Linked DNA regions of Puniceibacterium sp. IMCC21224. Each later gene encodes a partner of the first gene's protein in a complex. Links are inferred from orthologs where the notes say so. Each region holds a gene or a part of one and is shown on either strand. Other genes may lie near its edges.

Region 1 (3,477 bases):
GTCGCTTGGCTGGATTGTCGAGCCGTTTCAGGTGGACGCGGCGGCGACCGGCTGGATGGCGCCGTTTGCGCTGATCGGGATCGCGGCGGGGCTGGCGCTGTTCTGGGCAATGGCCTTTTGGAGTGCGCAGCAGACCGGACGGTTCTGGCATCTGGTGCCATTCTGGGCGGCGGCGGAATTGCTGCGCGCCTATGTCTTGACCGGATTTCCCTGGGGCCATGTGGCCTATGTCTGGGCACCGTCACCGGCGATCCAGTGGGTTTCACTGATTGGTGCGCATGGATTGGGCCTGGCCACGCTGGCGCTGGCTGCGTTTGCGGGCCATGCCGTAGCTGGGCGTTTATGGTGGCAGGGGATTGTTGCGGTGCTGGCGGGGTTTGTCCTGTTGATCGGTGGTTTTCTATTGCAGCCGCCTGCGTGGGATGTGTCGGGGCGGCCCGTGGTGCGGCTGGTGCAACCCAACGCGCCGCAGACCGAAAAATGGGATCGCGACCGCGTCCCGATGTTTTTTGATCGTCAGGTCGACTACACAGCGGCTCCGCCAACGGCTGGCAAGGCCGCGCCTTCGCTGATTGTCTGGCCGGAAACTGCCCTGCCGATGCTGCTGGAGAACGCGGGTGACGCACTGTTCGTGATCAGTCAGGCCGCAGGTGATGTGCCTGTCGTGCTGGGCATTCAGCGCAGCGACGGCGATAATTATTACAATTCGCTGATCGTTACCACGCCGGATGGCAGTTTTGACCAGCTTTATGACAAACATCATCTGGTGCCGTTCGGGGAATACATGCCGGTCGCAGATCTGTTTGCGCGGTTTAATGTCCTTGGCCTCGCGTCGCGGGCTGAAGGGGGGTATTCCGCCGGCGATGGTCCCGGCAGGCTTGATCTTGGGGCTGTGGGCACGGCGCTGCCGCTGATCTGTTACGAGGCGGTGTTTGCTCAGGATGTCTACGCCGCCGGCTATCGTCCTGACCTGCTGTTGCAAATCACCAACGATGCCTGGTTTGGCAGCTGGTCCGGCCCGTATCAGCATCTGGCGCAGGCCCGGATTCGCGCGATTGAGCAGGGCCTGCCGCTGGTACGCGCCGCCAATACCGGTGTCTCGGCGGTGATCGACGGCGGCGGGCGGGTCTTGGCGAGTCTGCCGCTGAACGAGGCGGGATATCTCGACTGGGGGTTGCCCGCGCCGGAACCGGCCACGATCTATAGCCGGACCGGGGATTTGCCGGTCTTTCTACTGTTGTTCCTGTTGATCGGTGGGGCACTGCTGACCCGGCGCAGGGATTCCGATTGATCCCGCCTCTGCGGGCGCGTAAGTCCTTCGGGACAAGAAAAATTCGTCACAACGGCTTCCTGACGTGGCGACAAACAATACCGGAGCACTCCCCCATGTCACGCAAGAACTACACGTTTACGTCCGAGTCCGTCTCGGAAGGGCACCCCGACAAGGTTTGCGACCGCATTTCGGATGCGATCCTTGATGCCTTTCTGGCTGAGGATCCGCTGGCGCGTGTCGCCTGCGAAACCTTTGCCACAACAGATCGCGTTGTCGTAGGCGGAGAAGTTGGTCTGACGGATCAGGACAAACTCGCCGAGTACATGGAGGCGGTGCCGGATATCGTGCGCGCCTGTATCAAAGACATCGGGTACGAGCAGGACAAGTTCCACCACGCGACGTGCGAGATCACCAACCTGTTGCACGAACAGTCGGCGCATATCGCCCAAGGGGTCACCGGCGGCGGCAACCGGGACGAAGGTGCCGGCGACCAGGGTATCATGTTTGGCTATGCCACCAACGAGACAGAGGCGCTGATGCCTGCGCCGATCCAGTATTCCCACGCGATTCTGCGCCGCCTGGCCGAAGTACGCAAATCCGGCGCAGAGCCGCTGTTGCGCCCAGATGCCAAATCGCAGCTTTCGGTGCGGTATGTGGACGGCAAGCCGGTTGGCGTCTCTTCGATCGTGCTGTCGACCCAGCATGCCGATTCAAGCCAGTCGAGCGATGATATCCGTGCCATCGTCGAACCCTATTTTCACGAAGTTCTGCCCGACGGCTGGATCACCGCCGACACCGAATGGTGGGTCAACCCCACGGGCACCTTTGTCATCGGTGGACCGGACGGCGACGCCGGCCTGACCGGGCGCAAGATCATCGTTGATACGTATGGCGGTGCGGCCCCGCACGGCGGTGGCGCGTTCTCGGGCAAAGATCCGACCAAGGTGGATCGCTCGGCGGCCTATGCCGCGCGCTATCTGGCCAAGAACGTCGTAGCGGCGGGCATGGCGGAACGCTGCACCATTCAGCTGAGCTATGCCATCGGCGTGGCGCGTCCGCTGTCGATTTATGCCGACACGCACGGCACAGGCGCAGTCGATCCGGCGCAGATCGAACGCGCCATTCCCAAGGTGATGGATCTGACGCCGCGCGGTATTCGCACCCATCTGGACATGAACAAGCCGATTTATGCCCGCACTGCCGCCTATGGCCATTTCGGGCGCGCGCCCGAGGCCGATGGCGGTTTCTCGTGGGAGCGTACCGATCTGGCCGAGGCGCTGAAAAACGCGATCTAGAGCGCAGGTCTCCACGGCAGTCTGATGCGCGCGGCGCTGCCGCCACGGGTCGGGCGTTGCGCCGAACCCAAGGGGCGGTTAAACGCACCGGCATGACGCAGGACACACACTCATCAGGCGCGCCGTGGCGCAATTTCTATGGACGCTTCAAGGGCAAGACCCTGCGGCCCAGTCAGGAAATCTATCTTGACGAGGATCTGGAGGCGCTGTCGCCGGGTCCCATCGGTTGGGAGGAAAACCCCGGGCGGGCGCCGCTGGATCTGACGCCAGTCTTTGACGGCGCGCCGGTCTGGCTCGAGATCGGGTTTGGCGGGGGCGAACATCTGGTGCATCAGGCGCAGTCCAACCCGCAGGTCGGTCTGATCGGATGCGAGCCGTTTATCAATGGCGTGGCGATGCTGTTGGGCAAGGTGCGCAAGGCCGAGGTACAGAATCTGCGACTCTATCCCGGCGATGTGCGCAACCTTTTTGACGTGCTGCCGGATGGGACCATCGACAAGGCGTTTTTGTTGTATCCTGATCCCTGGCCCAAAAAACGTCACCATCGGCGGCGGTTTGTGACGGAGGAATTCCTGGATCCGTTGCATCGGGTTTTGAAGCCGGGGGCAGAATTCCGCGTGGCAACGGATATTCCAGACTACGTTCGCCAGACCTTGCTAGAGGTGCCAAAGGCCGGGTTTGAGTGGCTTGCCGAGGGGCCACAGGACTGGCGCGACCCCTGGAAGGACTGGATTCCGACGCGATACGAGAAAAAGGCGCTGCGCGAAGACCGGGTGCCGCACTACCTAACGTTCCGCCGGGTCTGATCGCGGGTCCTGCGCGTTGAGCGACCGCTGCGTCGGCAAAGTCGGCAATGGACGCTGTCGGGGCGGGTTGCTATCACGCAGTGGAATTCACAGAGGAACACGC
Region 2 (3,185 bases), 280 kb from region 1 along the record:
CAACCGCATCATGTGTTCGGCAAATCGGAAAATATTTCCCGATTCTCGTGTTGACAGAAATGGGTCGCCTCCATACCTATGCGCCGTTAGCACTCGACATAGATGAGTGCTAACGGCCCTCCCGAGGACGGGGGGCCCGGAGGAAAACTTTGAGCGAAGGAGCCTCGAAGATGGCATTTAAACCGCTTCATGACCGCGTGCTGGTCCGCCGTGTGGAAGGCGAAGAAAAGACCAAGGGCGGTCTTATCATCCCCGATAGCGCGAAAGAAAAGCCCGCCGAGGGTATCGTTGTTTCCTGTGGCGATGGCGCCCGCAAGGACAGCGGCGAGCTGATCGAGATGGGTGTTTCGGCTGGCGACAAAATTCTGTTCGGCAAATGGTCGGGCACCGAAGTCACGGTCAACGGCGAAGAGCTGCTGATCATGAAAGAATCCGACATTCTGGGAATCATCACGGACGACGCCGCTGCCAAGGCAGCCTGAGCGTCACATCCGCTGACCCCATTCACTGATTAACAGGAGAAATCCACATGTCTGCTAAAGACGTAAAGTTTTCGACCGACGCCCGCTCGCGTATGCTTAAGGGTGTGAACATCCTGGCCGACGCGGTCAAGGTGACGCTGGGCCCCAAAGGCCGCAACGTGGTTCTGGACAAGTCGTTCGGCTCGCCCCGCATCACCAAAGACGGTGTATCTGTCGCCAAAGAGATCGAACTGGAGGACAAGTTCGAGAACATGGGCGCACAGATGGTCAAGGAAGTTGCTTCCCGCACCAATGACGAAGCTGGCGACGGCACCACCACTGCGACCGTTCTCGCTCAGGCCATCGTCAAAGAAGGCATGAAATCGGTTGCGGCCGGCATGAACCCGATGGACCTCAAGCGCGGTATCGACCTCGCGACGTCTAAAGTGGTTGCTGCGATCAAGGCTGCTGCCCGTCCCGTGAACGACTCTGCTGAAGTTGCTCAGGTCGGTACGATCTCTGCAAACGGCGAAGCAGACATCGGCCAGCAGATTGCTGACGCGATGCAGAAAGTCGGCAACGAGGGTGTTATCACCGTCGAAGAAAACAAAGGCCTCGAGACCGAGACCGATGTTGTCGAAGGTATGCAGTTCGACCGTGGCTACCTGTCGCCCTATTTTGTCACCAACGCTGACAAGATGATCGCAGACCTCGAAGACTGCATGATCCTGCTGCACGAGAAGAAACTCTCCTCGCTCCAGCCGATGGTTCCGCTGCTCGAGTCGGTGATCCAGTCGCAAAAGCCGCTGCTGATCATTGCCGAAGACGTCGAAGGCGAAGCACTGGCAACCCTCGTGGTCAACAAGCTGCGCGGCGGCCTGAAGATCGCTGCCGTCAAGGCACCGGGCTTTGGTGATCGTCGCAAGGCCATGCTGCAGGACATCGCGATCCTGACAGGCGGCCAGGTGATTTCCGAAGATCTGGGCATGAAGCTCGAGAATGTCACCATGGACATGCTCGGTTCGGCCAAAAAGGTCACGATCACCAAGGACGAGACCACCGTCATTGACGGCGCGGGCGAGAAGGCCGAGATTGAGGCACGCGTTGCCCAGATCCGTAACCAGATCGAAGAGACCACGTCCGACTACGACCGTGAGAAGCTGCAAGAGCGTGTTGCGAAACTCGCAGGCGGCGTTGCAGTCATCCGCGTTGGCGGCATGACCGAAACCGAAGTGAAAGAGCGTAAGGACCGCGTCGACGACGCCCTGAACGCGACTCGCGCAGCGGTTCAGGAAGGTATCGTCGTTGGCGGCGGTGTTGCTCTGATCCAGGCGGCCAAGGTTCTTGCCGGTCTCGAAGGCGCGAACAGCGACCAGAACGCAGGTATCACCATCGTGCGCAAGGCGCTCGAAGCGCCGCTGCGTCAGATCGCAGAGAACGCTGGTGTCGACGGTTCCGTCGTCGCAGGCAAGATCCGCGAATCTTCGGACCTGAAGTTCGGCTACAACGCACAGACCGACGAATATGGCGACATGTTCAAGTTTGGCGTCATCGATCCGGCCAAAGTCGTGCGCACCGCGCTCGAGGATGCTGCTTCGATCGCTGGCCTGCTGATCACCACCGAAGCGATGGTTGCTGAAAAGCCTTCCAAAGAAGGCGCTGGCGGCGGCGGCGGCATGCCCGACATGGGCGGCATGGGCGGCATGATGTAATACCGTCGCTGTCCGAACGGACGCGACGGGTGGCGGCAGACGCATTTGCCCTGCAAACGGGATGTCAGCCACACCGCAGCAAGTTTGGGGGTCGCCTTTGGGCGGCCCCTTTTGCGTTCCAAGCACAAGGATCGCACGACTGGGCCGCAGTGCCGTTGATGTGACATGCCGTGCGCCATCGGCTCTTTCGCGGCGCTTCAAAGCGGCGTACAGACCGGGCATGCGACTGTTTCTGTTGACCTCTCTGACCATGCTGGCATTTGCAGCCAATTCGATCCTGACCCGGCTAGCGCTGGTGGGGGGCGGCATTGACGCGATGAGCTTTGGCACCGTGCGGCTGGTGGCCGGGGCGGCGATGCTTGCCGTCTTGATGTTGGTTTTGCGCCAAAGCCTGACCTTGGGTGGGCGGGGCCGTTTGATCGGTGTGGCGTCATTGCTGTTGTATATGTACGGCTTTTCAACCGCATACGTCGTCCTTGATGCCGGCCTGGGGGCGCTGATCCTGTTTGGCGTTGTGCAGATTACCATGTTTCTTGGCGCGCTACTTGGCGGTGAACACCCGCCGATACATCGCTCGGTTGGGGCTGCGCTGGCATTCTTGGGGCTGGCCTGGCTGCTCTGGCCCGGCGAGGGCGCGGTGCTTAGTCCTGTTCACGGCGCGTTGATGGCGGCGGCCGGTGTCGGCTGGGGGATCTATTCGCTCAGCGGGCGCAATGCGTCAGATCCGCTTCAGGCGACTGCCGCGAATTTCATTCTGGCCGTGCCGCTCTGCGTGATGTTGGTTTTTCTAACGACCGTCGATTCCGGTGGCCTGGTGGCCGACGCGCACGGAATCCTGCTGGCGGTGGTGGCGGGGGCTGTGACGTCGGGATTGGGGTACGCCTTGTGGTATAGCGTCCTGCCGAAACTGGAACGCAGCGTCGCCGCCGTGGCACAATTGACGGTGCCGGTGATTGCCCTGGTCGGCGGGCTGGTGTTTCTGGGTGAGGTTCCAAGCATCGAGTTTGCTTTG

The links. The genes of interacting proteins can lie anywhere in the genome.
Region 2: the proteins of metK (region 1) and groL are in contact, whole or in part, in a cryo-EM structure (PDB 8P4O), measured with the Escherichia coli proteins. The link is inferred for Puniceibacterium sp. IMCC21224 from one-to-one orthologs.

The regions. Positions count from the first base shown.
Region 1 is NZ_LDPY01000001.1:3,953,680-3,957,156, reverse strand. The notes cover bases 577-3,477. They hold metK (methionine adenosyltransferase), read left to right. Parts: upstream 577-1,386; coding sequence 1,387-2,568; downstream 2,569-3,477. Other genes in these bases: trmB (tRNA (guanosine(46)-N7)-methyltransferase TrmB), read left to right, coding at 2,661-3,374; lnt (apolipoprotein N-acyltransferase), read left to right, coding at 577-1,291. Also shown: more of lnt, read left to right, coding at 1-576. UniProt on the Escherichia coli protein: Catalyzes the formation of S-adenosylmethionine (AdoMet) from methionine and ATP.
Region 2 is NZ_LDPY01000001.1:3,675,188-3,678,372, reverse strand. What follows is about bases 1-2,851. They hold groL (chaperonin GroEL), read left to right. Parts: upstream 1-529; coding sequence 530-2,173; downstream 2,174-2,851. Other genes in these bases: IMCC21224_RS17095 (DMT family transporter), read left to right, coding at 2,394-2,851; IMCC21224_RS17105 (co-chaperone GroES), read left to right, coding at 171-482. Also shown: more of IMCC21224_RS17095, read left to right, coding at 2,852-3,185.